4 regions of the Kluyvera sp. NPDC087067 genome follow, and region 4 is predicted to be linked to each of the others. Evidence: predicted binding sites of a transcription regulator. Region 4 holds the regulator's gene; each other region holds the start of a gene.
The links. The regulator CRP, encoded in region 4, controls carbon source genes, mostly activating them, when cyclic AMP is high. The targets are predictions, from matches to a motif close to ATGTGANNNNNNTCACAT.
Positions count from the first base shown of each region.

Region 1: deoC (deoxyribose-phosphate aldolase) is a predicted target of CRP. The motif match lies at 4,146-4,163, and genes of this name have one in related genera.
Region 2: ldtB (L,D-transpeptidase) is a predicted target of CRP. The motif match lies at 1,435-1,452, and genes of this name have one in related genera.
Region 3: ACIPDS_RS09440 (mannitol dehydrogenase family protein) is a predicted target of CRP. The motif match lies at 999-1,016, and genes of this name have one in related genera.

Region 1 is NZ_JBIUZS010000007.1:80,171-88,319, reverse strand. Features, by position in the region: gene deoD (purine-nucleoside phosphorylase) at 1-393, opposite strand, end outside; gene deoB (phosphopentomutase) at 502-1,725, opposite strand; gene deoA (thymidine phosphorylase) at 1,778-3,100, opposite strand; gene deoC (deoxyribose-phosphate aldolase) at 3,233-4,012, opposite strand; gene ACIPDS_RS17485 (YjjI family glycine radical enzyme) at 4,271-5,821, shown strand; gene ACIPDS_RS17480 (YjjW family glycine radical enzyme activase) at 5,793-6,656, shown strand; gene ACIPDS_RS17475 (NupC/NupG family nucleoside CNT transporter) at 6,651-7,928, opposite strand; gene ACIPDS_RS17470 (TatD family hydrolase) at 8,076-8,149, opposite strand, start outside.
Region 2 is NZ_JBIUZS010000001.1:57,858-66,006, reverse strand. Features, by position in the region: gene ACIPDS_RS00300 (ABC-F family ATPase) at 1-1,332, opposite strand, end outside; gene ldtB (L,D-transpeptidase) at 1,551-2,471, shown strand; gene ACIPDS_RS00290 (GntR family transcriptional regulator) at 2,597-3,313, opposite strand; gene ACIPDS_RS00285 (glycoside hydrolase family 1 protein) at 3,329-4,705, opposite strand; gene ACIPDS_RS00280 (anion transporter) at 4,958-6,070, opposite strand; gene mntR (manganese-binding transcriptional regulator MntR) at 6,067-6,540, opposite strand; gene mntS (manganase accumulation protein MntS) at 6,721-6,846, shown strand; gene ACIPDS_RS00265 (phosphoethanolamine transferase) at 7,101-8,149, shown strand, end outside.
Region 3 is NZ_JBIUZS010000003.1:133,935-142,083, reverse strand. Features, by position in the region: gene uxuA (mannonate dehydratase) at 1-900, opposite strand, end outside; gene ACIPDS_RS09440 (mannitol dehydrogenase family protein) at 1,108-2,574, shown strand; gene ACIPDS_RS09435 (CobW family GTP-binding protein) at 2,691-3,668, shown strand; gene ACIPDS_RS09430 (phosphatase PAP2 family protein) at 3,709-4,431, shown strand; gene mepS (bifunctional murein DD-endopeptidase/murein LD-carboxypeptidase) at 4,847-5,419, shown strand; gene ACIPDS_RS09420 (cyclic di-GMP phosphodiesterase) at 5,543-7,129, shown strand; gene ACIPDS_RS09415 (extracellular solute-binding protein) at 7,205-8,149, shown strand, end outside.
Region 4 is NZ_JBIUZS010000010.1:51,158-59,306, reverse strand. Features, by position in the region: gene mdcA (malonate decarboxylase subunit alpha) at 1-427, opposite strand, end outside; gene ACIPDS_RS20020 (hydrolase) at 676-1,698, shown strand; gene ACIPDS_RS20015 (YheU family protein) at 1,695-1,913, shown strand; gene ACIPDS_RS20010 (phosphoribulokinase) at 1,971-2,834, shown strand; gene ACIPDS_RS20005 (OsmC family protein) at 3,096-3,500, opposite strand; gene crp (cAMP-activated global transcriptional regulator CRP) at 3,805-4,437, shown strand; gene ACIPDS_RS19995 (YccS/YhfK family putative transporter) at 4,490-6,565, shown strand; gene ACIPDS_RS19990 (aspartate aminotransferase family protein) at 6,558-7,775, opposite strand; gene pabA (aminodeoxychorismate synthase component 2) at 7,860-8,149, opposite strand, start outside.

The DNA of each region.
Region 1 (8,149 bases), on a different contig from region 4:
GTCGGCGATAGCCGCGAAGTCGTGGTCTTTGAAGCGCAGACGGTTCACTTTGGAGTCGGTGCAAGCACCCATGCCGATAACCACGTCGCGCAGTTTTACGTCAGCACGTACCGCGCCGCAGGAACCCACGCGAATGATTTTTTTCACGCCAAAGTCGGTAATAAGCTCTTTGGTGTAGATGGAGCACGATGGGATGCCCATGCCGTGGCCCATAACGGAAATCTTACGGCCTTTGTAAGTGCCGGTGAAACCTAACATGCCGCGAACGTTGTTCACTTCACGGACATCTTCAAGGAAAGTTTCAGCAATGTGCTTCGCACGCAGTGGGTCGCCTGGCATCAAAACTACGTCAGCGAAATCGCCCATTTCTGCATTAATGTGTGGGGTAGCCATCATTTTATCCTTATTAAAATTGTCAGTGCCGGATGTCGGCTGCGCCTTATCCGGCCTACAAACGATTCCTCGTAGGCCGGATAAGCGTAGCGCCATCCGGCAATTTCATCACAGCATGTTTTTGCCGTATTCCATTGGTGACGTACCGAAGTAGGTCGCCAACGTCTGGCCGATATCCGCGAAGGTTTCACGATGGCCCAGCGAGCCCGGTTTGACTTTCGGGCCGTAAACCAGCACCGGAATGTGTTCGCGGGTGTGGTCAGTACCGGTCCAGCTTGGATCGCAACCGTGGTCAGCGGTGAGGATCAGAATGTCATCTTCACCCACCAGCTCCATCAATTCAGGCAGACGGCGGTCGAACAGTTCCAACCCTGCGGCATAACCGGCGATATCGCGACGGTGGCCCCAGGAAGAGTCGAAATCAACGAAGTTGGTAAAGACGATAGTTTCATCACCCGCTTCTTTCATCTCTTTAATGGTGGCGTCAAACAGCGCGTCCAGACCGGTCGCTTTCACTTTTTTCGTGATACCGCAGTTAGCGTAGATATCCGCAATCTTACCAACGGAGACCACGTGACCGTGTTTTTCATCCACCAGCTTCTGCAGAACGGTCGCGGCCGGTGGCTCAATGGCCAGATCGTGACGGTTACCGGTACGCTGGAAGTTACCCGCTTTGTCACCGACAAACGGACGCGCAATCACGCGGCCAATGTTGTAGCCGCCTTCGGTCAACTCTTCACGAGCGATTTCGCACAGCTCGTAGAGTTTATCAAGACCAAAGGTTTCTTCATGGCAGGCAATCTGGAACACGGAGTCCGCAGAGGTATAGAAAATCGGCTTGCCGGTTTTCATATGCTCTTCGCCCAGTTCGTCCAGAATAACGGTACCGGAAGAATGGCAGTTACCGAGGTAGCCCGGCAGATTGGCACGCTTAACCAGTTTATCCAGCAGTTCCTGCGGGAAGCTATTTTCGTGGTCGCTGAAGTAGCCCCAGTCGAACAGAACCGGTACGCCAGCGATTTCCCAGTGGCCTGACGGGGTGTCTTTACCGGAAGAGAGCTCGTGCGCCCAACCGTACGCGCCAATCACTTCGGCGTTACCATCCATACCGGCAGCAATTTTGCCGGTAGAGCCTTCATGCGCTTTCACCAGCCCCAGACGGGTCAGGTTAGGCAAATTCAGTGGGCCTTGACGGCCGTGGTCAGCTTCGCCCTTAGCACAGGCTTCTGCAATGTGACCCATCGTGTCAGCGCCAACGTCGCCAAAGCGGTCAGCGTCTTCCGTTGCACCAATCCCGAAGGAGTCCAGCACCATAATAAATGCACGTTTCATCTTGTTCTCCATACATCTTGCGCTGCAAAAAAGCGATCAGATCAGTATATAACTATTCGGTGATGCGACGATAGACGGTTGGCGTAATTTCAGGCGCTTTGTCGTCCAGTTTAATTGCCGCTTTCACGGCTTTCGCCGCGTCCTGCCAGCTGGCTTCATCTTTCGCGTGGATGACCGCCAGCGGACGTTGCCCGTCAATGCTGTCGCCCAGACGTGCCATGTCGGTAAAGCCGACGCTGTAATCAATGGTATCGGATGCCTGACGGCGACCGCCGCCCATCGAGACCACCGCCATGCCCAGCGCACGGGTATCCATTGCGCTGACAAAACCTTCGGTGTCCGCGTAGACGGCCTTGCTGAGCATCGCCGTTGGCAGATATTTCGCATAGTTTTCAACGAAATCGGTCGGCCCTTTCTGGGCGGCGACCATGCGGCCAAAGATATCGGCCGCTTTGCCGTTATCCAGCACCGCCTGCAATTTGGCACGCGCTTCGGCGTCGTCTTTTGCCAGATTGCCGGAGATAAGCATTTCGACACACAGCGCCATGGTGACGTCGAACAGACGCGGGTTACGGTATTCACCGGTGAGGAACTGCACGGCTTCGCGCACTTCCACGGCGTTACCGGCACTGGAGGCCAGCACCTGGTTCATGTCGGTCAGCAGCGCCGTGGTTTTCACGCCCGCGCCGTTGGAAACGCCCACAATCGCTTCCGCCAGCGCGGCAGAGAGTTCGTAGGTTGGCATAAATGCGCCGCTGCCCACTTTCACGTCCATCACCAGCGCATCCAGCCCCTCGGCCAGTTTTTTGGCAAGGATAGAGGCGGTAATCAGCGGGATAGAGTCCACCGTGGCGGTAATGTCGCGGGTAGCATAAAAACGTTTGTCCGCCGGTGCGAGCGAGCTGGTCTGCCCAATAATCGCCACACCCACGTCTTTAATAATTTCACGGAAACGGTTGTCGTCCGGGAAGATGTCGAAGCCCGGGATGGCTTCTAATTTGTCGAGCGTGCCGCCGGTATGACCGAGGCCGCGACCGGAGATCATCGGAACATAGCCGCCGCAAGCCGCGACCATTGGGCCGAGCATCAGCGAGGTTACGTCGCCCACGCCGCCGGTGGAGTGCTTATCGACAATCGGGCCGTTCAGATTCAGGCTCTTCCAGTTCAGGACGGTTCCTGAATCCCGCATCGCCATGGTCAGCGAGACACGCTCCGGCATGCTCATATCATGGAAGAAAATGGTCATCGCCAGGGCGGCAATTTGCCCTTCGGAAATGGTGTTATCGCGAATGCCGTTGATAAAGAAACGAATTTCTTCATCACTCAGCACCTGACCATCACGTTTTTTACGAATAATTTCTTGAGCGAGAAACACGGTACCCTCCTGGGAAATCGGGAAATCATGGCGGGTAAACCGCCCTACGATCCTGTAGCCCGGCCAAGCGTAGCGCCGCCGAGAAGCTCCCGGAGTCGGCGCCCATACGCCTCGTCCGGGCTACGTTAATACTTAGTAAGCGCTAGCGCTCTTACCGTCGCCGTGGCCCAGCGCTTTCAGCAGGCTTGCCAGCAGAGAAGACGCGCCGAAGCGGTAATGGCGGGAGTCAGCCCAGTCCGCGCCAAACAGTTCGTCAGCGATAGACAAGAACAGCTGCGCGTCTTCCGCAGTACGCACGCCGCCGGCTGGCTTAAAGCCCACGGTTTTCTGTACGCCCATATCACGGATAACTTCCATCATGATGCGCGCGCTTTCTGGCGTCGCGTTCACCGGCACTTTACCGGTAGAGGTTTTGATGAAATCTGCACCGGCTTTGATGGAGATTTCAGACGCTTTACGAATGAGCGCTTCTTCTTTCAGTTCACCGGTTTCGATGATCACTTTCAGCAGCACATTTGCCGCAGCACACGCCTCTTTACAGGCTTTCACCAGATCAAAACCAACCTGCTCGTTGCCAGCAATCAGCGCACGGTATGGGAATACCACGTCAACTTCGTCAGCACCATAAGCGATAGCCGCACGGGTTTCCGCCAGCGCGATATCAATGTCGTCGTTGCCGTGCGGGAAGTTAGTCACGGTTGCGATGCGGATATTCGGCGTGCCCTGCTCGTTGAGGGTTTTACGCGCAATCGGAATGAAACGCGGATAGATGCAGACAGCAGCGGTATTGCCGACCGGCGTTTTCGCCTGATGACACAGCGCAATCACTTTCGCATCGGTGTCGTCTTCGTTCAGGGTAGTTAAGTCCATCAACTGCAGCGCGCGCAGGCTGCTTGCTTTTAAATCAGTCATTTTTCTCTCCGACGGCACATTGCCGTGTAAATCGTTACCTTGCGGGTCTGTGACTATTGTAACACTGCCCCGCACTCACACTTCGACTTTCATCACACTTAATGAAAACTTCGTACAAATTTGCATAACAACAACGCGACACACATCAAATTTTCACACCAAAGACGACGATTAAAGCACCGTTTCGACCGCTGGGATCAAAAGACAACCTCAGCGTTTTTCATACACTTCGCCTATCGCTCGTCTGAGGAACCGACCATGCCAACATCGATAGATTCATCGTTGCTGCAACACTGCCAGCAAATTGTGACAAGTTCCGTGTTAACCCCGGAACAAAAACGCCATTTTCTGGCGCTGGAGGCAGAAAATGCTCTGCCGTACCCTGAACTGTCTGATGAAGCTCGTGCCGCGCTGGCGGAAGGCTTCATCTGCGATATGTTCGAAGGCCATGCGCCGTATAAGCCGCGCTATGTTCTACCGGACTACGCTCGCTTTCTCGCCAACGGCTCCGAATGGCTGGAGCTAGAAGGGGCGCAGGATCTCGACGATGCGCTTTCGCTACTGACAATTCTGTATCATCACGTCCCTTCCGTAACGGCGATGCCGGTCTATCTGGGTCAACTTGATGCGTTGCTGTCACCTTATGTTAGAATTCTAACACAAGACGAGATCGATATTCGAATAAAACGTTTCTGGCGCTATCTCGACCGCACGCTGCCGGACGCCTTTACCCACGTCAACATTGGCCCTCATGATACGCCAATCACTCGCGCTATTTTACGTGCGGATGCTGAGTTAAAGCAGGTTGCACCTAACCTGACGTTTATCTACGACCCGGAAATCACGCCTGACGATCTGCTACTACAGGTGGCACAAAATATTTGCGAGTGCAGTAAGCCGCACATCGCTAACGGCCCAATAAATGATAAAATTTTCACAAAAGGCCAGTACGGCATCGTCAGCTGTTACAACTCACTGCCGGTAGCCGGTGGCGGCAGTACGCTGGTTCGCCTGAATTTACAGCAGGTTGCCGAACGCAGCCGCTCCGTTGACGACTTCTTCACGCAGGTGTTGCCACATTACTGCCAGCTGCAAATTGATATCATCAACGCCCGTTGCCGCTTCCTCTACGAACAGTCGAACTTCTTTGAGAATAGCTTCCTCGTGAGCGAAGGGTTGATTAGCCCTGACCGGTTCGTGCCAATGTTCGGTATCTATTCGCTGGCGGAAGCGGTCAATATTCTGTGTGAACGTGAAGGCATGGCTGGTTGCTACGGTAAAGACGAAGAGGCCAATCAGCTGGCCTGGCGTATTAGCGCTAAACTGGCCGAGTTTGTCGCCAACACGCCGGTGCAGTACGGCTGGCAGCAGCGCGCACTGTTACACGCACAGTCGGGGATTAGTTCTGATGTCGGTACTACACCAGGTGCCCGTCTGCCGTATGGCGACGAGCCGGATCCGATAACTCATCTGCTGACCGTCGCCCCGCACCATGCGCATTACGCCGCGGGCATCAGCGATATTCTGACGCTCGATGAAACGGTAAAACGCAACCCGCAAGCGGTGATGCAACTATGCTTGGGTGCTTTCAAGGTCGGCATGCGCGAGTTTAGTGCCAACGTCAGCGGCAACGATTTGGTTCGCGTCACGGGCTATATGGTGCGCTTGTCGGATCTGGAAAAGTATCGCGCAGAAGGTTCTCGCACCAACACCACCTGGCTGGGTGAAGAAGCTGCACGTAACACCCGTATTCTGGAACGCCTTCCTCGTGTTGTGAGCCATGAACAGCAGATGCGCTTTAGTCAGTAAAATCATCCCGTTCTCCTGCGTCGACGGGCCGGGCAGCCGCCTGGCCCTGTTCTTACAGGGCTGCAATCTGCGCTGTAAGAACTGTCATAACCCGTGGACGATGGGACGCTGCAATGACTGCGGTGAGTGCGTTCCCCAGTGTCCGCATCAGGCGTTGAATCTGCGGGAAGGAAAAGTGGTGTGGCAGGCGGATATCTGCCAGCAGTGCGACACCTGCCTGCACCTGTGCCCGCAGCAATCCACGCCGATGGCGCAGGTGATGAGCGTCGAACAGGTGATTGCGCAAATTAGCCAGGTTGCGCCTTTTATCGAAGGCATCACCGTCAGCGGCGGCGAAGCCACAACGCAGCTGCCGTTTGTCTGCGCGCTGTTCCAGCAGATAAAGCAATCGCCCAACCTCCAGCATCTCACCTGCCTGGTGGACAGCAACGGTGAGCTGCCGATATCCGGCTGGGAGAAGCTAAGCCAGATTTGCGACGGCGTGATGGTGGATTTAAAAGCCTGGGATAACGCGCGCCACCAAGCCCTGACCGGGCGAGGTAACGCGCGTATCAAGCAGAGTATCCAGTGGCTGGCGCAACGAGGAATGCTAAGCGAGCTGCGCCTGTTGGTGATCCCTGAGCACACGGATTATCTGCAAGAGATTGCGGCGTTAAGCGCGTTTATCGCCCAACTGGGGGATATTCCGGTACGCCTGAATGCGTTTCATGCCCACGGCGTTTATGGTGAGGCCAAAGCGTGGCGTAGCGCCGGGCCGCAGGACATTGAAGCCCTAAGCCAGGCGCTACGTGCCGGAGGAATCACGACGCTCATTCCTCCGGCGCTGTACTTATAGTGAAAGGAACACGCCAGCAATGGTGGCGCTCATCAGGTTAGAGAGCGTCCCCGCTGCCACGGCTTTCAGGCCCAATTGGGCAATTTCCTGGCGGCGATTCGGCGCCATACTGCCCAGACCCCCGATAAGAATGGCGATAGACGACAGGTTGGCAAAGCCGCACAGCGCAAAGGAGATAATCGCTTTGGTGTGGCTAGAAATCACCTGCAACCCGGCAGCGGCCACATCGGCATCCGCCTTCAGATATTCACCGAAGTTCATGTAGGCGACAAATTCGTTGATAACCAGTTTCTGACCGATAAACGATCCCGCCACCGTCGCTTCATGCCACGGCACGCCAATAACCCACGCCAGCGGCGAGAAGATCCAGCCCAGAATCAGCTGCAAGGAGAGATCTGGATAGTTAAACCAGCCGCCCACGCCGGACAAAATGCCGTTCAGTAGAGCAATCAGCGCGATAAACGCCAGTAACATGGCGCCGACGTTTAGCGCAAGCTGCATCCCGGATGCCGCGCCCGATGCCGCCGCGTCCAGCACGTTCGCGGGTTTATCCGGGTTAGTCGCCTCACTTTCCAGCGTCGGAGAATCGTTAGGTTTTTCAGTTTCCGGTATCATGATTTTGGCAAACAGCAATCCGCCAGGTGCCGCCATAAAGGAGGCGGCAATCAGATATTCCAGCGGCACCCCCATCTGGGCGTAGCCTGCCAGCACGGAACCGGCGACCGACGCCAGCCCGCCGCACATCACGGCGAACAGCTCAGAGCGCGTCATAGTGGCAATGTACGGACGCACCACCAGCGGCGCTTCGGTCTGCCCGACAAAGATATTGGCCGTGGCAGAGAGTGATTCGGTGCGTGATGTTTTCAGCACCGCGCGCAGCGCGCCGCCCAGAATACGGATCACAAACTGCATAATGCCAAGGTAATACAGCACGGCAATCAGCGAGGAGAAAAAGACGATAACCGGCAGTACGCGCAGCGCAAACACAAAACCACCGCCGCCGAAAACTTCAAACATCTTATCGGAAACCAGGCCGCCGAACAGGAAGCCGATCCCTTCATTACCGTAGGCGATAACGTTGGCGACGCCTTCAGACATCGCCAGCAGCACTTTACGGCCCGCGGGAACATAGAGAATTAACGCCCCGATACCGACCTGAATCAGCCATGCACCGAGTACCGTTCGCAGGTTAATTGCTTTTCGATTACTGGAGAGGAGTAAGGCGATGGCGAGCAGCACCACCATGCCGATGAGTCCCATGAGGATTTGCATACAGAGTCCCTGTGTATTGAAAAATATGATGATTCCAACAAGCTAACCGCAGCGATTATAACGCTGCGTCATTATATTTTTCGGACAACATCACAGGTTTAACGCAAGTGAACGGAGGTAATAATTAATAATGAGAACTCAGTCACCCTACAAGTTCGTAAACAGTGCATAGGTGTTGTGATAAAGCGTTTGCGCAATATGTTCAGGCGGTTCTGGTCGCA
Region 2 (8,149 bases), on a different contig from region 4:
CTTTTCACCACCGGACAGGACTTTGGCCGGTTTTTTGATATCGTCCTGGCTGAACAGCAGACGTCCGAGGAAGCCGCGTACTACCTGCTCGTCATCGCCTTCTTGTTTCCACTGGCTCATCCAGTCGAAAACGGTCAGATCGTTATCGAAATCTTCCGCATGATCCTGCGCGTAATAACCAATTTGCGCATTCTCAGACCATTTCACCGTGCCGTGATCCGCAGTCAGTTCACCGACCAGGGTTTTCAGCATCGTGGATTTACCCACGCCGTTAGCCCCCAGAATGGCAAGCTTCTCGCCGACTTCCAGCAGCAGGTTAACGTCTTTAAACAGCGGGCCGTTATCGAAACCTTTGCTGAGCTCTTCAACCGCCAGCGCGTTACGGAACAGTTTCTTATCCTGCTCGAAACGAATGAACGGGTTCTGACGGCTGGAAGCCTTCACTTCATCAAGCTTGATTTTATCAATCTGACGCGCACGAGAAGTTGCCTGACGCGATTTGGAGGCGTTGGCGCTAAAGCGGCTAACAAAGGATTGCAGGTCAGCAATCTGCGCTTTTTTCTTGGCGTTATCGGCCAGCAGACGCTCACGCGCCTGAGTCGCGGCAGTCATGTATTCATCATAGTTACCCGGATAAACGCGCAGCTCGCCGTAATCCAGATCCGCCATATGAGTACAGACCATGTTCAGGAAGTGACGGTCGTGCGAAATGATGATCATGGTGCTGTCGCGTTCGTTTAAAGTCTGCTCCAGCCAGCGGATGGTGTCGATGTCCAGGTTGTTCGTTGGTTCGTCGAGCAGCAGGATATCTGGATTTGAGAACAGCGCCTGTGCTAACAGAACACGCAGTTTCCAGCCTGGCGCAACTTCGCTCATCAGACCCCAATGCTGTTCAACCGGAATACCGACGCCCAGCAGCAGTTCACCGGCGCGGGACTCTGCGGAATAGCCGTCCATTTCGCCGTACAGCACTTCCAGATCGGCCACTTTGTAGCCGTCTTCTTCGCTCATTTCAGCCAGACCGTAGATGCGGTCGCGCTCTTGTTTCACTTCCCACAGTTCAGTATGCCCCATGATCACCGTGTCTAGCACCGTGTACTCTTCAAAAGCAAACTGATCCTGACGCAGCTTACCGATGCGTTCGTTGGGATCGAGTGAAACATTACCCAGCGTCGGTTCTAAATCACCGCCGAGGATTTTCATAAAGGTCGATTTGCCGCTCCCGTTTGCGCCAATCAGGCCGTAACGGTTGCCGCCGCCAAATTTGACGGAGATGTTTTCGAACAGCGGCTTACTGCCGAACTGCATGGTGACGTTGCTGGTAACTAACACGGGAGTATCCTGAAGAATGTGACAAACCGCCTATTGTGCCACAATTGGGAATAAAAAGCGCCCGCCTTCGCCAGAGACTAAAATGTAACCCAAGTGAAAAAAATGTGATTTCGTACACATCCGAATTCCCTGTGACAAGGAATGCACATATAATGCGCTCCTACCAACAGTCTGAATTCCCAAACAACGGCCGTAAGGGCACTGATACCTCGCACAACATGAACATTAAATTAACAACGCTTTTCGCTGCGGCGCTTGCTGTCGTGGGCTTCTGTAATTCGGCATCTGCGGTCACGTACCCGCTGCCGACCAACGGCAGCCGTATTGTCGGTGAGAACCAGGTTATCACTATTCCTGATAACAATAAGCAACCGCTGGAATACTTCGCGGCCCAGTATCAAATGGGCTTGTCTAACATGCTGGAAGCGAACCCTGGCGTGGATACCTTCTTGCCAAAAGGCGGTACGGTGCTGAACATTCCTCAGCAGCTGATCCTGCCGGATACCGTGCATGAAGGGATTGTTATCAACAGCGCAGAAATGCGTCTGTACTACTACCCGAAAGGCACCAACACCGTTATCGTGCTGCCAATCGGTATTGGCCAGTTGGGTAAAGACACGCCTATCAACTGGACGACCAAGGTAGAGCGCAAAAAAGCCGGTCCAACCTGGACACCTACGGCGAAAATGCACGCAGAATACCAAGCCGCCGGCGAACCGCTGCCAGCCGTGGTACCTGCCGGTCCTGACAACCCTATGGGCCTGTACGCGCTGTATATCGGTCGTCTGTACGCTATTCACGGGACTAACGCCAACTTCGGTATTGGTCTGCGCGTGAGCCACGGTTGCGTGCGTCTGCGTAACGAAGACATCAAATTCCTGTTCCAGAACGTGCCGGTAGGTACTCGTGTGCAGTTTATTGATGAGCCCGTGAAGGCCACCACTGAGCCAGACGGCAGCCGCTTCATTGAAGTTCACAACCCGCTGTCGACCACTGAAGCACAGTTCGAAGAAGGTGAAGTCGTGCCGATTACGCTGACCAAAGCGGTGCAGGCTGTCACCAGCCAGTCTGATGTTGATCAGAGCGTTGTCGATCAGGCGGTGAAAAATCGCTCCGGTATGCCGATTCGTCTGAACTGATAGAGCATCCGATGCGGATTGCCGGATGGCGGCTGAAGCCTTATCCGGCCTACATCCGGCAATCCGGCCGAGCGCTGCGACACCGGAGTGACAAAAAAATGGCGGGTTAATCACCCGCCATTTTTCTATCCGTTATTTACGATAACAATGCCGCCGTGATCGTAACGATAGTGGCAGTGCGCGTACTCCAGCGGCGTGCCGTCATCCAGATAAATAACCTGCTCAACTTCCAGAATCGGGTCGCCCGACTCGCAGTGAAGGTGCTCTTTATCAAGCGTCGTCGGCTTTATTGCCCGAACGACACGGTACGATCCCATCATTTTCAGCCCGAGCTTTTCCTGGACATACTGAAACACTGAATCTTCCAGATGCCCTTTACTGAGTCCCGGCACCAATGAGACGGGCATAACGGTAATATCCAATGAGAGCGGCTCACCGTTTAGCATCCGTAGACGCACAAAATCATAGACGGGGGCATCGGCATCAATCAGCAACGAGCTTTGCTCCTTTTCCGAGGGGAAACGCAGCTCGAAGCGAATCACCTGGCTTGCCACTTTGCCGAGGTGTCCCCAGGTCTCCGTCGCGCCCGAATAATCGCTGCCATGAATGTCCCACTGCGAAAGCTGGAGGAAGTTTTTACGCACAAACGTCCCCTGCCCTTGCCGGGTGTAGATTAGCCCTTCCACAATCAACTGCCGCATCGCCTGCTGAATCGTCATGCGGCTGGTGCCAAATTCTGCCGCCAGCGCATGCTGGTCGGGTAATGGCTCAGAAGCGGGATATTGCCGACTTATGATCCGTTTTTTAATTTCCCGCGCTATCGCGAGATACTTCGCTGCCATCACCCGCTCCTGTGGTTACATCTCTTCGCCGTTACTGTGGATGACTTTTTTCAGCCATGCATAACTTTTTTTCGGTACGCGCGCTAAATCTTTTAAATCATGGTTTTCGCGGTTGACGTAGACCACGCCGTAACGCTTACGCATATCACCCTGCGAGCTAAGAATATCAATCAGCCCCCAGCCCAGGTAGCCAATAACCTGCGCGCCGTCTTCAAACATCGCCTCTTTCATGGCGTTGATATGATCGCGGTGGTAAGCAATGCGGTAATCATCAGCAATCTGGTTTTCACCATCCCACGACTCAATCACGCCGATACCGTTTTCAATCGGGAACACAGGCAAACGCCAATCGTTGTAGTAGCGGGTAATGATACTGCGAAAACCGAGCGGGTCTATCTGCCAGTTCCATTCGGTGGCTTTCAGGTGTGGATTCGGTTTGTCGCCGAACAGCATGTAGTTGTTAACCGGCGTATCTTGCGGGATAGGGTCGCTATCCAGCGTGCGGCTGGCGTAATAGCTAAAGGCCATGTAGTCATTCTTCATGGTTGCCAGCACCGCCAGATCGTCGTCAGGGTAAATATCGCGTAAACCCGCTTTATCGACAAAATGCATCACTTCCGGGCTGTACCCCTCGCCTGCGAAAGCACGCAACAGGTTCTGGTTAAAGAACTCATCGAGCTGCTGAGCGCAGAAAACGTCGCGCGGTTTGCAGGTGGCGGGATATACCTGCGCGTGCGCCAGCATACCGCCCATCAGTTTGCCCGGTTTAGTCTCGTGCAGGTAATTGGTCAGGTGCGCGTGCGCCATCATCACGTGATGCTGAATCTGATACAGCTCGCGCAACGTTTTATCGCCACGCATATAGCCGGAAATCAGGAAGGCTTCCGGCATGTGGTACAGGTTTTGCTCGTTAAAGGTCAGCCACCAGGTGACACGGTCGCCGAAGCAGTCGATCATTTTTTTACCGTAGCGAACAAAGGCGTCCAGCACGCGGCGGTCGGTAAAGCCGTTATATTTTTCGGCAAGCGCCAGCGGCATGTCGAAATGGTAAAGGCAGATCATCGGTTCAATGCCGCGCTCAAGCAGCCCGCTGATAAAACGGTCGTAGAAAGCGATACCTTCTTCATTGAATTCACCGTCGCCGGTTGGGCAAACGCGGCTCCAGGCAATCTGGAAACGGTAGCAGTTCATGCCCAAGTCTTTCATTAAATCAAAATCTTCTTCAAAACGATGATAGGAGTCGGTCGCCACCTTCCAGTCGGATGCAAACTCCTTCGGCTCGCGGATATCGTAGACCGACATGCCTTTACCACCTTCATTCCAGGCACCTTCTGTTTGCATGCTGGAGACAGAGTTTCCCCACAGGAAATTGGCGGGCAGTGATGATTTCATGGTACGGCTCCTATATGACTAGTCATTTAAACTTAATGACTAGTCATATAGCCGGAAGATGAAAAAATGCGCAAGCAGGAGGTGCGATTTTTGTGAGTCGGTGAGGGTTTTCCCGGCGTCGCTGGCGCTCGTCCGGGGCATGAAAGATGGGGCCATCAGGCACAGCGGTGCGGATTGCCGGATGGCGGCGTTACCTATCCGGCCTACAACCACGATTGTAGCCCGGACGAGCGCCAGCGACTCCGGGGAAGATCAGCGGAAAAGTAAAAGCAATCCATACCCAACTGCCGCCGCCCACAGCAGCATCGGGATAGAGTAAAGATGGAAGCGCCACCAGATGCGTCGGTCAGCCGCCATGCGCAGCGCAATCAGGTTTGCCAGCGAGCCGGGCAGCAGGCCAAACCCACCCACGTTCACCGCCCATGCCAGCAGCATTGACGACGGGACATAGTTGAGCAACAGGATGGTCGATGGCACGTTGCTGATAACCTGCGACAGGCCAATCGCCGTCAGCCACAGCTGACCTTGTGACAATCCGTTCACCCCTGCCAGCGACTGCTGGAGCACCGGGAGTTCAGTCAGCAAATACACATCGATGAACATCGCCATAAACACCAGCAACAGCGTCCAGTCGACGCTGAATACCACTCGCCGGGCCAACGCTAAGAATCCCACCGCGACGATAACCAGCCCCCATAGCGCCTGCTGCATCTCCAGCGCCGCGAGGAAAATCAGATAAAACGCCAGACAGCTCCATACCAGCAGAGGCTGCCATGAGGGGGTACGGTCGCTGCTTTGAAACGCGAGCTTTTTCGCCGGGAAACAGAACCAGCACAGCACCAGCAGCGTGGCCATCATCGCCAACGCTAGCGGCAGCATTTGCAGCGTGAAGGCCGGAAACGTCAGCCCAGAACGCCCCCACAGCAGGATATTTTGCGGATTACCGATTGGCGTTAACAGCGACCCGGCGTTCACCGCCAACGCCTCGAAGATGATCATCCGATTAATCGGCAGCGCACACCATTTTTTTAGCGTCAGGGTCAGCGGCACGATGATAAACAGCGCCACATCGTTGGTCAGAAACGTCGACAGCAGCGCCGCAGCCAGCACCATAAACAGCGCCAGCTGACGTTCGGTCGCAAAGCGGCGCGCCATTTTACGCCCCAGGACATCGAAATAGCCGCTCTGCTCAACGCCCTTGGTCAACAGCATCAGGCCGCTCAAGGTAATAATGGTGTGCCAGTCAATAACGGCGGGCCAATGTGCGGGCTTAAAGGGGACAAAAAAGCTCAACAGGATGCCGATGATAATCAGCAAGTGCAGGAAACGGTCGCGCATCAGCGACCGGATAAAAGGAACACTCATTCAGCGCTGTGCCCGTGCTTGTCGGTAAACTGGCGGAACATGTCCAGCGTCTCCTCGCTAACATGATGTTCAATACCTTCCGCATCGCGGCGGGCAGTCTCGGCGCTGATCCCCAGCACCAGCAGGAAGTTCTCCACCACCTGATGGCGTTCCCGGCTTTCTTGCGCCAGCTTTTCCCCTTCCGGGGTAAGAAACACGCCGCGCCACGGGATCTGCTCAATCAGGCCAACGCCCGCCAGCCGCTTGAGCATTTTGGCCACGGTCGGCTGCGATACGCCAAGGCGGGCGGCCATATCCACCTGACGCGCTTCTCCCACTTCGCGGATCAAATCTGAAATCAGCTCAACGTAGTCGTCAATCAGCTCCCGACGATGCGCTTCACGAACCTGACGGAACCCTTCAACGTGCTCTTCAACATTTACCAGCTGCGTCACTTTTTTCGTTATTGGCGTACCTGCGCGACGACCCATAGAACTTCCTCATCTGTGTGACGCCTTAACGCGTCATATCAAGTGAGCCCATTGTAATGGATTGTGACCCGAGCACAAAAAATTAACGTTTTAGCCATAGCTATAAAATATAGCCTGTGCTATATCTGTATGTAATACGAACGCTCATCACGGATTGACGAGCTGGAAGCAGGAGGAACCATGAACGAATTCAAGAGGTGTATCAGCGTGTTTAGCCACTCTCCCTTTAAAGTCCGTTTGATGTTGATCGAAATGCTGTGCGATCTCTTCAACGACAAACCACAACAGGACAAACCGTCTCGCTAAGCGGCGTCGCGACGCCGCATCATCTCCTTGTCACATTTCGCTGACATCCTACCCGTTTGACCTAAAAACCCCGGTTATTTTCTGGTTTTGTAAGCGCCATCCCAAAACAATTCACTATCAGTAGTTGACCGCGTTATAAGCTGGCTTTATCTTCTTGCAGCCTTGTCCTTTGCATCCCCTCTTTATGCACGGTCTGGCCACTAAAGAACCTTTGACGCCAGGGGACGCACATGGCGTTTTGATAGTTGCGATTTATGAATCTAACCGTGAAAGACTCCCTCTCCGCGCGTGTGCTTGCCTTTAGCCCGTGGCCAGGACTTTATTTTTTACAATCACTGCTGATTAACCTGTCGCTGGGCTATTCATTTACGCAGCTATCTGGCTATGCCTGGGATTTGATGTATGCCGTCGCATTTGCCTGTGTCCTGCATTTGCTGTGGCGCACCGCGCCCAAAGTACAAAAGATCGTTTTAGGGGCGTACTCACTGGTTGCCGCGCTCTACTTCCCTTTCAGCCAGGCCTACGGCGCACCCAATTTTAATACCTTGCTGGCGATGCACTCGACCAACATGGAAGAGTCGACGGAAATCTTCACCATTTTCCCGTGGTACAGCTATCTGGTCGGTCTGTTTATCTTTGCGCTTGGCGTCATTGCCGTTCGTCGTAAGGCGGTAGAAAAGCCGCGCTGGCGACTGGTGGAAACCCTGTGCCTGCTGTTTAGTATTGGCGTGTTCTTTGTTCAGCCGATTCAAAACCAGCTTTATGGCGGCGTGTTCAAACTCAAAGATACCGGCTATCCGGCCTTTCGCTTTGTGAAAGACATTATTGTTAATAATCGCGAAGTGATCGACGAACAGCAGCGGATGGCCGCGCTTTCCGGTGTGAAAGATACATGGAATGTGGTGGCCGTTAAGCCGAAATATCACACCTATGTGGTGGTGATTGGTGAAAGCGCGCGGCGTGATGCGCTGGGCGCTTTTGGCGGACACTGGGACAACACGCCGTTTGCCAGTTCTGTTAACGGAAATCTGTTTACCAACTACATTGCCGCCAGCGGTTCGACGCAAAAATCGCTGGGGCTGACCTTAAATCGGGTGGTGGATGGCAAGCCGCAGTACCAGGATAACTTTGTTACCCTTGCCAACCGCGCAGGCTTCCAGACCTGGTGGTTCTCAAACCAGGGGCAGATTGGTGAGTACGATACCGCCATCGCCAGTATTGCCAAACGAGCCGATGAAGTGCAGTTTCTCAAAAACGGCGATTTTGAAGCGGATAAAAATACCCGCGACGAGGCGCTGCTGAA
Region 3 (8,149 bases), on a different contig from region 4:
GCGCAGGTGCGTGAAGTGGATACGATCGCCGAAGGTCTCGATCATTTTCACCAGATCGTTGTCCGCGCGTACGCCGTAAGAACCGGTGCACATTGTGAAACCGTTATTAATACTGTCGACGGTCTCTTTCAGCCACTGCATATCTTCGATGGTTGAGATAATGCGCGGCAGACCCAGGATTGGACGCGGTGGATCGTCCGGGTGAACGGCCAGTCGCACGCCTACTTCTTCCGCAACCGGTACAATCGCACGCAGGAAAACGGCCATGTTTTCACGCAGTTGATCTTTGCTGATGTGATCGTATTCCGCCAGACGCGCACGGAACTGGTCAAGGGTATAGCCCTCTTCCGCGCCCGGCAGGCCAGCAATGATGTTACGAGTCAGCTTGGTGACTTCCGCTTCGGTCATCGCCTGGAAGTATTCCTGCGCCTGACGCTGCTCTTCAGCGGTGTAATCCGCCTGCGCGCCTTCGCGTTTCAGGATGTGCAGTTCAAATGCAGCAAAAGCAATCTGATCAAAACGCAATGCTTTAGAACCGTCTGCCAGCGTGTACTCAAGGTCGGTACGCGTCCAGTCGAGGATCGGCATGAAGTTGTAGCACACGGTATCAATGCCGCATTCAGCGAGGTTGCGAATGCTCTGCTGATAGTTGGCAATCCAGGTTTTGTACTCACCGGAGCCGGTTTTGATATCTTCATGAACCGGAATACTTTCAACAACAGACCAGGTCAGCCCTTTTTCAGCCAGCACAGCCTGACGCTGTTTAATTTCGTCGACCGGCCATACCTGACCGTTAGGAATGTGGTGCAAAGCCGTTACAACACCCGTTGCGCCAGCTTGACGCACATCATCAAGAGATACCGGATCGTTCGGGCCATACCAACGCCAGGTTTGTTCCATTGCCTCACCTCAAATAAAGTTGTTATACCAATAAAATCGTCTTTAATGACGACTACCATACAGGCTTATTTGTAACGGTCAAACAATCCGCCTGTATTGATTGATCCAGCTCACATTAACGCGATAAATACGGCACACCAATTTAATTTGTTGTCATATAACTTTACACTGCCGACGTTAATTAATGGTTAATCGGATGTGTAGATAATGAAGACAATAGCCTCCAGCGCCCTCCCCGCAAACGTACAGTTCCCTCAATATGCCAGGCAACAACTGCGTTCGCGCATTGTACACTTCGGTTTTGGTGCTTTTCACCGTGCACATCAGGCATTGTTGACCAACCGGGTACTCAATGCGCAAGGTGGCGACTGGGGCATTTGTGAAATCAGCCTGTTCAGCGGTGATGTGCTGATGAGTCAACTGCGCCAACAGGACCATCTGTTTACCGTGATGGAAAAAAGCGCGGCGGGCAACCAACCGATTATCGTGGGGGCGGTGAAGGAATGTCTGAACGCGAAGCTGGATTCATTGGCTGCTATTATAGAAAAATTCTGCGAGCCGCAGGTGGCGATCGTATCGCTAACCATCACGGAAAAAGGCTATTGCATTGATCCGGCCACGGGGCATCTGGATTTGACTCAGCCGCGTATCATCCACGATTTAGCCTCACCTACAGAACCTCATTCTGCGCCCGGCATCCTCGTGGAGGCGCTGCATCGTCGCCGCGAACGCGGCCTGTCCGCATTTACTGTTCTTTCCTGCGACAACATCCCCGACAACGGTCACGTGGTGAAAAACGCGGTGCTGGATATGGCTAAGCAGCGCGACCCACAACTGGCAAGCTGGATTGCTGAATATGTCAGCTTCCCCGGCACCATGGTTGACCGTATAGTTCCCGCCGCTACCGAAGACTCACTGGCGGAAATCACCCGCGAGCTGGGCGTGGAAGATCCGTGCGCGATTAGCTGCGAACCGTTTATTCAGTGGGTAATCGAAGACAATTTCGTCGCCGGTCGTCCCGATTGGGGCAGCGTAGGTGCGCAGATGGTCAATGATGTGCTCCCGTGGGAAGAAATGAAGCTACGCATGCTCAACGGCAGCCATTCGTTCCTTGCGTATCTGGGCTATCTGGCGGGCTATACGCACATTAGCGACTGCATGCAGGATGCCTCATTTCGCCGCGCCGCGCGCCATCTGATGATGGCGGAACAGGCGCCGACGCTACGCATCACCGATGTCGATCTCAATGCCTATGCTGACAGTCTGATTGAGCGTTTTAGTAACCCGGCATTACAGCATCGCACCTGGCAAATCGCCATGGACGGCAGCCAAAAGCTCCCGCAGCGACTGCTAGACGGTATCCGTATTCATCTGAAAGCAGGCACTCCCTGGCCGCTGCTGGCGCTGGGCGTGGCTGCCTGGATGCGCTATGTCAGCGGCACGGATGATGCCGGAAACGCCATTGATATCCGCGATCCGCTGGCAGAAAAAATTCACGCTCTGGTGATAAACAGTCACGACGACAGCCGCGTTGAAGCACTGCTGACCTTGCAGGAAGTTTTCGGTCGCGACCTGCCCGCTAACCCGCAGTTTGTGCAGGCTATTAAAGACGCATGGCAGACGCTGGTTACGCAAGGTGCCCGTCAGGCGCTGCTGAACGCGCTTAACGGCTAAGCCAATTTCCCCTCGGTGAGTCAACGCCGTTTGGCTCACCGTAAACCTTCGCTTTGCGTCACGTTTTCGCCAGGATAAAGTTGTCACGTATACACTCTTTATGCTCTGGAGTTTTCGTGACTAAAACCAATCTGATCACCGGCTTTCTCGGCAGCGGGAAAACAACCTCAATTCTCCACCTGCTCGCGCATAAACCTGCCGACGAAAAATGGGCCGTGCTGGTAAATGAATTTGGCGAAGTCGGCATCGACGGCGCGCTGTTGGCCGATAGCGGTGCTTTGCTTAAGGAGATTCCCGGCGGCTGTATGTGCTGCGTCAACGGGCTGCCGATGCAGGTGGGATTAAACACTCTGTTACGCCAGGGCAAACCTGACCGTCTGCTGATTGAGCCAACCGGCCTAGGCCACCCGAAACAAATCCTCGACCTGTTAACCGCGCCGGTTTATGAACCGTGGATAGATCTACGCGCCACGCTGTGCGTGATCGATCCGCGCCAGCTGCTTGAAGATAAAATCGTCAATAATGAAAACTTCCGCGACCAGCTTGCCGCGGCCGATATTATCGTCAGCAATAAATCCGACCGCGCCACGCCGGAAAGCCAGCAGGCAATGGATGACTGGTGGCAGCAAAATGGCGCTGAACGCCTGCACGTTTATGCCACGCAGGGTAATATTGATATCGCGCTGCTTGATATGCCGCGCCTTAACCTCACCGAACTTGCGGCAAGCGCCGCGCACAGCCATTCCCATCCCTCGAATAAAGGGCTGGGGGCGCTCAGTTTGCCGGAGCATCAGCGCTGGCGTCGCAGCGTTAACCAGGGTCAGGGCTATCATGCCTGCGGCTGGATTTTTGATGCCGATACCCAGTTTGATACCATCGGTTTGCTGGAGTGGGCGCGCCTGGCCCCGGTCACGCGTTTGAAAGCCGTAATGCGCATCCCTGAAGGGCTCGTTCGCATCAACCGCCAGGGTGCCGATTTGCATATTGAAACCCAGAACGTCGCGCCGCCCGATAGCCGTGTGGAGTTGATAAACGATACGGAAACGGACTGGAATAACCTCCAATCGGCACTGTTGAAACTTCGTTTAGGGTAAAACCGCTAATGTTCCAGCGAGACTCCTTGCTGTGAAGATGATGATGCGTACACGCTTTCCTTTGATTATTGCCCTTAACGCCGCCGGAGTGGCGCTATTTATGTCGTGGTTTATCCCCGTAAATCACGGCATCTGGTCGGTGGTGGATACCACCATCTTCCGCTTCTTTAACCACGGGATTAGCGCAGGCAACCTAACCTACGCCGGTTTTTTAGCCGTCATCAACAACCGCGCTTTTGACGGCTGCGCGCTGCTGGCGATGGGCTGCCTGATGCTGAGCTTCTGGCTTAAGGCGGACACCGCCGGTCGACGTCGCATCGTCGGTATCGGACTGGTCATGCTGCTGTCGGCGGTGCTCGTCAACCAGCTGGCACAGCATCTTATCCCGGTGACACGCAGCAGCCCGTCACTGTCTGTTCCGGGCGCCCATCGGGTGAGTGACGTTATCTCGTTTAAGACCAAAGATGGTTCACGGGATAGCTTCCCGGGCGATCACGGTATGATGCTGCTGATATTCGCCGCCTTCATGTGGCGCTATTTTGGCCAGAAAGCCTTCGCTATCGCGCTGGCTATTTTCGTGATTTTTGCCTTTCCGCGGGTCATGATCGGCGCACACTGGTTTACCGATATCTCCGTCGGTTCTCTGACCTCCGTACTTATCGGCGTACCATGGATTCTATTGACGCCGTTAAGCGATAAAATCGTCGCCCTATTTGAACGAAATTTACCCTCTTTAAGGGTACTGAAAGCCCCCAAAAAATAAGCGTTCGTTCTGCGACATCATTCAGAGGGTTATTGCCCTCTGAATGTTTTTTATATCTATCTCAATTATTGTCATTTTTTCGTCATGATATTCACGTGAAATATGAATGAGTTGCTTGTTTTTTGCACAGCCAACAGCGTAATTTTGGCCATTCTCATTTTTAAACTTTGCGTATCACTATTTCTTATAAAAAATCAGCCAAAACCGCTCGCAATGCCGCTTTCGTTAAGGTACTCTCGTTTGCGTTTGTCGTTTCAAAGAGCAATTATTCTGTTATCTAATAAAAATTTGTGCGCTACACCACAAATCTGAATTCAAAGAATTGTCTCATTGATTGCGTGTATTTAGTCTCAAACGCGTTTGGCATTTTTTATAACGACGCCGTCGTTAAGGACTTCAAGGGAAAACAACTAACATGGTCAAATCTCAGCCGATTTTGAGATATATTTTGCGAGCGATTCCAGCAGTAGCAGTCGCGGTTCTGCTTTCTGCATGTAGTACCACCAGTAATACCGCTAAGAACATGCATTCTGAGACGCATGGTGTGGGTAGCGAAGACACTTCTTCACTGCAAGCCTCTCAGGATGAATTTGAAACCATGGTGCGTAACCTCGACGTGAAATCCCGTCTGATGGATCAATACGCAGGATGGAAAGGTGTCCGTTACCGTCTGGGCGGCGACACCAAGCGTGGCATTGATTGTTCTAGTTTTGTACAGCGTACCTTCCGTGAACAATTTGGTTTAGAACTTCCACGTTCAACCTCAGAACAGCGTGAGTCAGGCAAATCAGTTTCACGCAGCCAGCTTCGTACCGGCGATTTAGTGTTGTTCCGCGCAGGCTCTACCGGGCGTCACGTTGGAATTTACATCGGCAACAACCAGTTTGTTCATGCTTCCACCAGCAGTGGTGTGACGATCTCTAGTATGAATGAGCCGTACTGGAAAAAACGTTACAACGAAGCTCGCCGCGTCCTGAGTCGTTCGTAATGCCGCTTACCGTCGGTTTCCCTTGGCTGACGGCAAGCATAAAAAAAGCACTGCTCAGGCAGTGCTTTTTTTATGCTTCATCAGTATTCTTTTCTTTATAGTTCCGTAGCATAGAGAAGTAGTATGTTTACTCGTGAAAGACTGGCAAACCGCCGCACTATCTTCATCAGTATTGCCGCAGGCTTACTGATTGCGCTTATTGCAGGGGTCTTGCAGTTTTCCATCTTTCACCACCGCCGCGCCGTTCAATACGACAACACCATTTCCGGCCTGCAAAGCTATCTCGATAACTACTTCCGTCAGATTCTGGTGACGATGGAGTCATTGCAACCCCTGACGCTCGATCGCTGCGAAGATGTCTCCTCTGAATTAACCGCTCGTGCCGCCTTTAGCATGAACGTTCGGGCCTTTTTGTTAGTCAATGACCATACGGCATTCTGTTCCTCAGCCACCGGGCCAATGGACCTGCCGCTCAAAGATTTAGTGCCCGATCTTGATCTGAGCAAAAACCATGTGATGGGCATTTTAGCCGGCACGCCGATGATGCCCGCCACCCCCGCCTTTGTGCTGTGGGTGAAAAGCCCGCTGCTGGAAAATCGCGGGGTGTTCGCCTCGATTAACGCCAATTTGATGCCCTGGGTATACTCATCCAGGCAGACGCCTTATAACGGCGTCGCGCTGGTGGTCAACGGTAAAACCGCCATCTCGACCTTTAGCTCTAAACCTCAGCCCCTCTCCGCCATTACCGACACGGCGGTAAGACATGTGAAGATAAAAGGCGTACCGCTGGAGGTTTATCTCTATAGCAGCGCAACGGCGACAGATAACCTGCTGTTTTCTATCCTGCTCGGGCTCGCCTGCGGGACGATTGGCGGCCTATTATGCTTCTATATACGGACAATTCATTCCCGGCCCGGCAAAGAGATCCTCTCGGCCATCAAGCAGCAGCAGTTTTATGTCGTGTATCAGCCGGTCGTCGATGCAAAGAATCAGCAAATTGGCGGGGTGGAAGCGCTGATGCGCTGGTCGCACCCGTCGGCGGGAAATATACCCCCGGACGCGTTTATTAGCTTTGCCGAAGCACAGAATTTGATTGTCCCGCTGACCCGGCATTTATTCGAGTTAATTGCCCGTGATTCACAGACGCTAAAAGAGATACTGCCGCCGGGAGCGAAACTTGGCGTCAATATTGCGCCAGGCCACCTGGTTGCGGAAAGTTTCCAACAGGATATCCGCCAATTTGCCGCCAGCCTGCCAGACAACTACTTCCAGCTGGTGCTCGAAATTACCGAGCGCGACATGCTCAATCAGGAAAAGGCGATGAGCCTGTTTACCTGGTTGCGCGGTGAAAACATTGAGATCGCCATTGACGACTTTGGCACCGGCCACAGCGCGCTTATCTATCTTGAGCGCTTTACGCTCGACTATCTGAAAATCGACCGTGGTTTCGTGAATGCGATCGGCCGGGAAACGATCACGTCACCGGTGCTGGATGCCGTGTTAACCCTCACCCAGCGTCTGAATCTGGTGACGGTGGCTGAAGGTGTGGAAACGCAGGAGCAGGCAAGCTGGCTTAGCGAACACGGCGTCGACTATCTCCAGGGCTATCTGATAAGCCGCCCACTGACGCTTGAGGAATTGATAGCCGAACATCGTAAGCCGGCAAAGTATTTCACAAGTGAAGGAAGGTCATTTACTATTCCTGAGTAAAAGTCGAGCCCAATCAATATGTTTAAGCGGGGTAGCCGAGTCGTGAGCATAGCGCATATCTGTATTACCCTGCTGATGGTGTTCAGCTTGCCCCTTCAGGCCCAGACAATAAAAGAGAGCGATGCGTTTGCCGTCATTGGTGAACCGAAATACGCCATCGATTTTGATCACTTCGATTACGTCAATCCTGCGGCCCCCAAAGGCGGTGACGTCACGCTTGCGGCGCTAGGCACCTTCGACAACTTTAACCGCTATGCCCTACGCGGTAACGCCGCTGTGCGTACTGACTCGCTATATGACGGTCTATTTACCACTTCCGACGATGAGCCCGGAAGCTACTACCCACAGGTCGCCGAACACGCTCGTTACGCGGATGACTATTCATGGGTTGAGCTGACGCTCAATCCACGCGCCCGCTTTCATGACGGCAGCCCAATTACCGCCCGCGATGTCGCTTTTACCTTTGATAAGTTTATGACCGAGGGCGTGCCACAGTTTCGCCTGATTTATAAAGGCACCACGGTCAGCGCTATCGCCCCACTGACTGTGCGTATTGTGCTGGCAAAGCCCGGTAAAGAGGATATGTTGGGCCTGTTTACCCTGCCTATCTTGCCGGAAAAGTTCTGGAAGGATCATAAGCTCAGCGAGCCGTTGAGCACGCCGCCCCTTGCCAGCGGCCCTTATCGCATCAGCGGCTGGAAAATGGGTCAGTACATCGTTTACTCCCGCGTGAAGGATTACTGGGGAGCAGATTTGCCCATTAACCGTGGGCGCTGGAACTTTGATACGCTGCGCTACGATTATTATCTTGATGATAACGTCGCGTTTGAAGCCTTTAAAGCTGGCGCCTACGATGTGCGTACAGAAAGTAGCGCTAAAAACTGGGCCACGCGCTATATCGGCAAAAACTTCACCAGCGGTTTTATCACTAAAGATGAGCAGAAGAATAGTGCCGCGCAGGATACCCGCTGGCTGGCCTTTAATATTCAGCGTCCAGTCTTTGCCGACCGCCGGGTGCGG
Region 4 (8,149 bases):
GGTCAACGTATAAACGGGAGTAAAGTTCGATGTAGGTGTGGATGGCGCCGATTTCCAGCTGGCCATCTTCCAGTAGCTGCGAGATACGCAGGCTTTGGGTACCGGAGAAAGAGAAATCCAGTTTACGAGCGATACCTTTTTCGAAGATATCCAGATGCTCGCTGCGCCCTACGCTTGGCATAATCATGTGCAGGTCGTGCACTTTTTGCGGGTTAACTTCAGCCAGCATGCGAGATAAGAAATCTGCCTGCTTCTGGTTATTCCCTTCTAATACCACGCGGTCACCCGGCGCGATCAGTAGTTCCAGCATCGCGGTCAGATCTGCGGTCGGCAGTACCTTACCCTGCACCGGAACGGAAGCCAGACGCCGCTGTTTTTCTGTGCGGCGGGTGTTCCAGACTCGTGCTGGTGTTTGCCCAGATAACATTATTAACCTCCTGATTCAGCGAATCATTTTGATTGCTTAACACTGGAAAGAGTGTGCACCCTGGTGAGAAAGTCATCAATTAAGCGTAGGCGTTAATCATTAGCTTGAGGGTAATAATTGAAGTAACAATTTGTGATTAGGATCAGATCCGAAAGGGATAAAAAGGGCTACCGATACCTCATTTTCATAAACACGATGGCAAAGTGGCGGTATAGTAGGCGCCAGATTTTTGTAAACATCGCCGAGTTATGACTGAAACAACCCATCACGATCTCAGTATCGACACTTCAAGCAGCGCGGATTTCGTGCCGATGCGCGGCGTGAGCAATCGTCATTTACAAACGATGCTGCCGCGTCTTATCCGTCGCAAGCTGCAATTCACGCCATGCTGGCAGCGCCTTGAGCTGCCGGACGGTGATTTTGTTGATCTCGCCTGGAGTGAAGATCCGCAAGCTGCGCGCCATAAACCGCGCCTGGTGGTGTTTCATGGTCTGGAAGGCAGTTTGCACAGTCCCTATGCGCACGGCCTGATTAATGCCGCAAAACAGCGGGGCTGGCTGGGCGTGGTGATGCATTTTCGCGGCTGTAGCGGCGAACCAAACCGTCTGAACCGCATTTATCACTCCGGTGAAACGGAAGATGGCACCTGGTTTTTGCAGTGGCTCAAGCGCGAATTTGGTGACGCGCCAACGGCAGCGGTCGGTTATTCGCTCGGCGGCAACATGCTGGCCTGCCTGCTGGCAAAAGAAGGCGATGATGTGCCTATCGACGCGGCGGTGATTGTCTCGGCACCGTTTATGCTCGAAGCCTGTAGCTATCATATGGATAAAGGCTTCTCGCGGGTTTATCAGCGCTACCTGCTGAACCTGTTGAAAGGCAACGCGGCACGCAAGCTCAAGGCTTATCCCGGCTCACTGCCGGTGGATCTGCGCCAGTTAAAAAGTATGCGCCGGATCCGCGAGTTCGACGATTCCATTACCTCGAAGATCCACGGTTTTGCCGATGCTATCGACTATTATCGTCAGTGCAGCGCAATGCCTACTTTGAGCAAAATCACCAAGCCCACGCTGATTATCCATGCGAAAGACGATCCCTTTATGGATCACCACTCCATTCCCGCCCAGGAAGAGTTGCCGGATAACGTTGAATATCAGCTAACGGAACACGGCGGCCACGTTGGATTTATCGGCGGCACCCTGCGCCACCCGGAAATGTGGCTGGAAAAACGCATCCCCGCATGGCTTATGACGTGGTTAGGAGTGAAAGCATGATGATCCCCTGGCAGGACCTTGACCCCGAAACGCTGGATAGGTTGATTGAAAGCTTTGTCTTGCGCGAAGGCACTGATTATGGTGAATATGAGCGCTCACTTGCGCAAAAGGTCGCCGACGTAAAACATCAGTTACAAACAGGCGAAGCGGTGCTGGTGTGGTCTGAGCTTCACGAGACCGTCAACATCATGCCCCGTAACCAATTTCGCGGTTAACTATACTTATTGCAGGAAGCCGGACGGCTTTCTGTAGTCTGTTAAGGAGTTATTCGCATGTCTGCCAAACACCCAGTTATTGCCGTGACCGGCTCCAGCGGAGCGGGAACCACCACCACCAGCCTCGCATTTCGTAAAATCTTTGCTCAGCTCAACCTGCGTGCGGCAGAAGTTGAAGGCGACAGCTTTCACCGCTATACCCGTCCTGAAATGGATATGGCTATCCGTAAGGCCCGCGATGCCGGTCGGCATATCAGCTATTTCGGCCCGGATGCCAATGACTTTGGCCTGCTGGAACAAACCTTCCGCGATTACGGCGTGACCGGCAAAGGGCAATCACGAAAGTATCTGCACACCTACGACGAAGCCGTACCGTGGAATCAGGTGCCGGGAACATTTACCCCCTGGCAGCCGCTGCCCGAGCCGACGGATGTGCTGTTCTATGAAGGATTGCACGGCGGCGTGGTGACACCGCAGCATGACGTGGCACGCCATGTTGATCTGCTGGTTGGCGTGGTGCCGATTGTGAACCTCGAGTGGATCCAAAAGATGATCCGCGACACCAGCGAGCGCGGTCACTCCCGTGAGGCGGTGATGGATTCCGTGGTGCGCTCAATGGAGGACTACATCAACTTCATTACGCCGCAGTTCTCCCGCACCCATATCAACTTCCAGCGCGTCCCAACGGTCGATACCTCAAATCCCTTCGCCGCCAAAAGTATTCCCTCGCTCGATGAGAGCTTTGTGGTCATTCATTTCCGTAATCTTGATAACATCGATTACCCGTGGCTGCTGGCGATGCTGCAAGGGTCGTTTATTTCACATATGAATACGCTGGTGGTTCCCGGCGGCAAGCTAGGGCTGGCGATGGAGCTCATCATGATGCCGCTGGTGCAGCGATTGATGGAAGGAAGAAGCTAAACGGCGGTCCCGGCGGCGCTGCGCTTGGCCGGGCTACATTTCGTATGCAATCAGTAGGTCTGATAAGCATCGCGTCATCAGGCACAAGCACACAATTCGCCGGATGGCGGCTTCGCCTTATCCGGCCTACACCGTAAATACTGTGGATATTAGCAACTTGTAGGCCCGATAAGGCGAAGCCGCCATCGGGCAATTCCGAGCACAATACCGGATACAACAGTCGGTAGCCCGGACGAGGCATTTGCTCTGACCCCAGAGTCGTTATCCCTCGATCACTTCATAAGAGTGAGTGATATTCACCGCTTTTTCGAGCATCAGCGCAACCGAGCAGTATTTCTCAGCGGACAGTGAGACGGCACGAGCAACCGCAGCGTCTTTAAGATCTTTCCCCGTCACAATGAAGTGCAGGTTGATATGTGTGAACAGGCGCGGTGCCTCTTCACGGCGTTCAGAAGTCAGCTTCACTTCACAATCTGAGACGTCATTGCGGCCCTTTTGCAAAATGGAAACCACATCGATTGCGCTACAGCCACCGGCGGCCATTAAGACGACTTCCATTGGGCTTGGCGCTTTATCGCCCGAGTTGCCGTCCATCAAAATCTGGTGGCCTGAAGCAGACTCTCCGAGGAAGGTTAAGCCTTCAATCCATTTCACACGCGCTTGCATATTATTTAACTCCCAGGTTGCAATTTTCTTCTCAGATTACGCGTACATAACAATTCTCGCAATGGAAGGCGATCGCCGTCATGCTGAAGCGAGACACCAGGAGACACGCGCCTAAAGCTATGCTAAAACAGTCAGGATGCTACGGTAATACATAAACGTACTGCATGTATGCAGAGGACATCACATTACTGGCTGCGGCACGATTCGACAGCCGACTTCCCAGGTAACGGGAAGGATACTATTGCAACCAGTGGCTGCAATGTTTTTGCCGCTGGGAAGAGCTTATAACAGAGGATAACCGCGCATGGTGCTTGGCAAACCGCAAACAGACCCGACTCTCGAATGGTTCTTGTCTCATTGCCATATTCATAAGTACCCATCGAAGAGCACGCTGATTCACCAGGGTGAAAAAGCTGAAACGCTGTATTACATCGTCAAAGGCTCAGTGGCAGTACTCATCAAGGATGAAGAAGGTAAAGAGATGATTCTCTCTTACCTCAACCAGGGTGACTTTATCGGCGAATTGGGCCTGTTTGAAGAAGGCCAGGAACGCAGCGCGTGGGTACGGGCAAAAACCGCTTGTGAAGTTGCTGAAATCTCTTATAAAAAATTCCGCCAGCTGATTCAGGTAAACCCAGACATCCTGATGCGTTTGTCTTCGCAAATGGCACGTCGTCTGCAGATTACCTCCGAAAAAGTGGGCAACCTGGCATTCCTGGACGTGACCGGACGCATCGCCCAGACTCTGCTGAATCTGGCTAAACAGCCGGACGCCATGACTCACCCAGACGGTATGCAGATTAAAATCACCCGTCAGGAAATCGGTCAGATCGTCGGTTGTTCCCGCGAAACCGTGGGCCGTATTTTGAAAATGCTCGAAGATCAAAACCTGATCTCCGCTCACGGCAAAACTATTGTCGTCTACGGTACTCGCTGATCCAGCCAAAACGGCATAGTGCTCACGCAGTATGCCGTTTTTGTTTTCCCTCATGTGGCGCAGGCTGATTTACCACCCGGAAGTCAACTATGCACTGCGGCAAACGCTGGTGTTATGTTTGCCGGTCGCCATTGGCCTACTCTTCGGCCATCTTCAGCAAGGTCTGCTGTTCTCACTGGTTCCCGCGTGTTGCAACATCGCAGGTCTTGATACGCCCCATAAGCGTTTTTTCAAACGCCTGACTATCGGCGGCTGCCTGTTTGCCGGATGCAGCCTCGCCGTACAGCTATTGCTGGCGCATCACATTCCACTGCCGTTCATTCTGACCGGGCTGGCGCTGCTGCTGGGCGTAACGGCAGAGATCAGCGCCTTACACGGGCGATTGCTCCCCGCCTCGCTGATTGCGGCTATTTTCACCTTAAGCCTCGCCGGTAACATGCCTATCTGGCAGCCATTGCTGCTGTATGCGCTTGGCACGCTGTGGTATGGCTTATTCAACTGGTGGTGGTTCTGGATGTGGCGCGAACAGCCGCTGCGCGAATCGCTAAGCCTGCTCTATCGCCAGCTCGCCGAATACTGCGAAGCCAAATACAGCCTGCTGACTCAGCATACGGACCCCAGCACCGCGCTGCCGCCGTTGCTAAACCGTCAGCAAAAGGTGGTGGATCTCATTTCCCAATGCTATCAGCAACTTCATATGCTGGCGGCAAACCGACACAATGACTACAAGCGCCTGCTGCGCGCTTTTCAGGTAGGGCTAGATTTACAAGAACATATCTCGGTGAGTTTGCATCAGCCAGAAGAGGTGCAAAAACTGGTGGAACGCAGCCACGCGGAAGCAGTGATCCGCTGGAACGCGCAGACCGTCGCGGCACGGTTGCGCGTACTCGCGGATGATATTCTCTATCACCGTTACCCCAGCCGCTTCACGATGGAAAAACAGATTGGCGCGCTGGAAAAAATCGCCGCCCAGCATCCTGATAACCCGGTCGGCCAGTTCTGCGCCTGGCACTTTAGCCGAATCGCCAGAGTCCTGCGCGCCCAGCGTCCGCTCTACCCGCGCGACCTGATGGCGGATAAGGAACGCCGCCTGCCGCTGTTCCCGGCCATTAAAAGCTACCTGTCGCTAAAATCGCCCGCGCTACGCAACGCCGGGAGGCTAAGCGTGATGCTGAGTATCGCCAGCCTGATGGGCACGGCGCTGCATCTGCCAAAACCGTACTGGATCCTGATGACGGTGCTGCTGGTGACGCAAAACGGTTATGGCGCTACCCGCGTGCGAATTTTCCACCGTGCGGCGGGCACCCTGGCGGGCCTGGTGATCGCCGCCATCGCCCTGCACTTCCACGCGCCGCAGGGGCTCGCGCTTACCGGGATGCTGATTATCACGCTCGTCAGCTACCTGATTATTCGCCGCAGCTACGGTTGGGCCACCGTTGGCTTTACGGTCACCGCGGTATACACGCTGCAAATCCTCACGCTTAACGGCGAACAGTTTATTGTTGCCCGCTTTATCGACACCATCATCGGCTGCCTGATTGCGTTCGGCGGCATGCTCTGGTTATGGCCGCAGTGGCAAAGCGGTCAGCTACGGCAAAATGCCCAGGCGGCGCTGGAAGCCGATCAGGACGCCATTCGTCTGATCCTAAGCCCCGACCCGCAGGCGCCTAAGCTTGCTTATCAGCGCATGCGCGTCAACCAGGCGCACAATACGCTGTTTAACACCTTAAACCAGGCCATGCAGGAGCCGGGCTTTAACTCACGCTATTTGGAAGACATGAAGCTGTGGGTCACTCACAGTCAGTTTATCGTTGAGCACATCAACGCCATGACGACGCTTGCGCGCGAACACAACATGCTGACACCCGATTTAGCGCAACAGTATCTGGAGTCGTGCGAAATTGCCCTACAGCGCTGCCAGCAACGTCTGGAGTACGATGAAGCGGGAAGCGGCGGAGAGGTGAACATTATGGAGTCGCCGGACGCGCTGTCCCACGGCGCGCTAAGCACTATGGAACAGCATCTCCAGCGTATTCTGGGGCATCTCAACACCATGCACACCATCTCTTCGGTGGCGTGGCGTCAGCGCCCACGGCATGGCGGCTGGTTAAAGCGACGAGCTAGCTGACGATTTTCGCCACGGCCTGCGAGAAGCGCTGCATCCCTTCGTCGATATCCACTTCCTCCACCACCAGCGATGGCGCAAAGCGCATTACGTCCGGGCCCGCGTTAAGCACCATCACGCCGACGTCAGCCGCCGCGTAAAGGAAATCACGCGCGCGACCTTTGTACTTCGCATTCAGCTCGGCGCCAATCAATAGCCCCATGCCGCGCACGTCGCTAAACACATCATACTTCGCGTTAATCTGGTGCAGATGCTGAACAAACCGTTCACGTTTTGCATTCACGCCGTTGAGCACTTCTGGCGTGTTGATAATATCGAACGCGGCACCGGCAACGGCGCAGGCCAGCGGATTACCGCCATAGGTAGAACCGTGTGAACCGACGTGGAAGGCATTGGCAATGTCTTCGGTGGTCAGCACCGCGCTCACCGGGAAGCCGCCGCCCAGCGCTTTGGCGCTGGTTAAGATATCCGGCGTTACGCCATAGTGCATATAGGCAAACAGAGAACCGGTACGGCCCATGCCGCTTTGCACCTCATCAAACACCAGCAGCGCCTGATGTTTATCACACAACGCGCGCAGGCCTTGCAGGAATTCCGGCGTCGCCGCCAGCACGCCGCCTTCGCCCTGAATCGGCTCGACCACGATGGCGCAGGTGTGATCATCCATCACCGCTTCAACCGCATGCAGGTCGTTAAATGGCACGTGGATGATATCGGCCGGTTTCGGGCCAAAGCCGTCGGAATATTTTGGCTGACCGCCCACGGAAACGGTAAACAGCGAGCGTCCGTGGAAGGCGTTATGGAAAGCGATAATTTTGGTTTTATACGGGCTATGACGGGTCGAGGCGTAGTAGCGTGCCAGCTTAAAGGCGGTTTCGTTTGCCTCGGTGCCGGAGTTCATAAACACCACGCGCTCAGCGAAGGTGGCGTCCACCAGCTTCTGGCCCAGACGCAGCGCAGGTTCATTGGTAAAAACGTTGCTGGTATGCCACAGCGTTTCACCCTGGCTTTTCAGCGCGTCAACCAACGCCGGGTGACAATGACCCAGCGCCGTCACCGCAATACCGCCGGCAAAATCAACGTACTCTTTGCCTTGCTGATCCCACACGCGGCTCCCTTTGCCTTTCACCGGGATAAATTCCGCCGGTGCATAAATGGGCAAAATGACCTGGTCGAAGGTCGCGCGGGTGATTGCAGATTGTTTGGTTTCCATGTCATGCCCTTCTTCAAGCGATGCAGCGTTGATTGTGAGAATCTATCCACAAAATATGCATAAAAAATCACACAATGGCAACGACTATCGATTGAGAAAGTTTGCCAGCAGGTCGTGCCCTTGTTCGCTGAGAATACTCTCCGGGTGGAACTGCACGCCTTCCAGATCCCACTGCCGGTGGCGAATGCCCATAATTTCCCCCGCCGCGCTGCGGGCGGTGACGTCAAAACAATCGGGCAATGTCTCAGGATCAATGAGCAAAGAGTGATAACGCGTGACGGTCAGCGGGTTATTCAGGCCGCGAAACACGCCCTGCTGCTGATGCGTAATCGGTGAGGTTTTGCCGTGCATCACTTTCGCCGCACGAACGATAC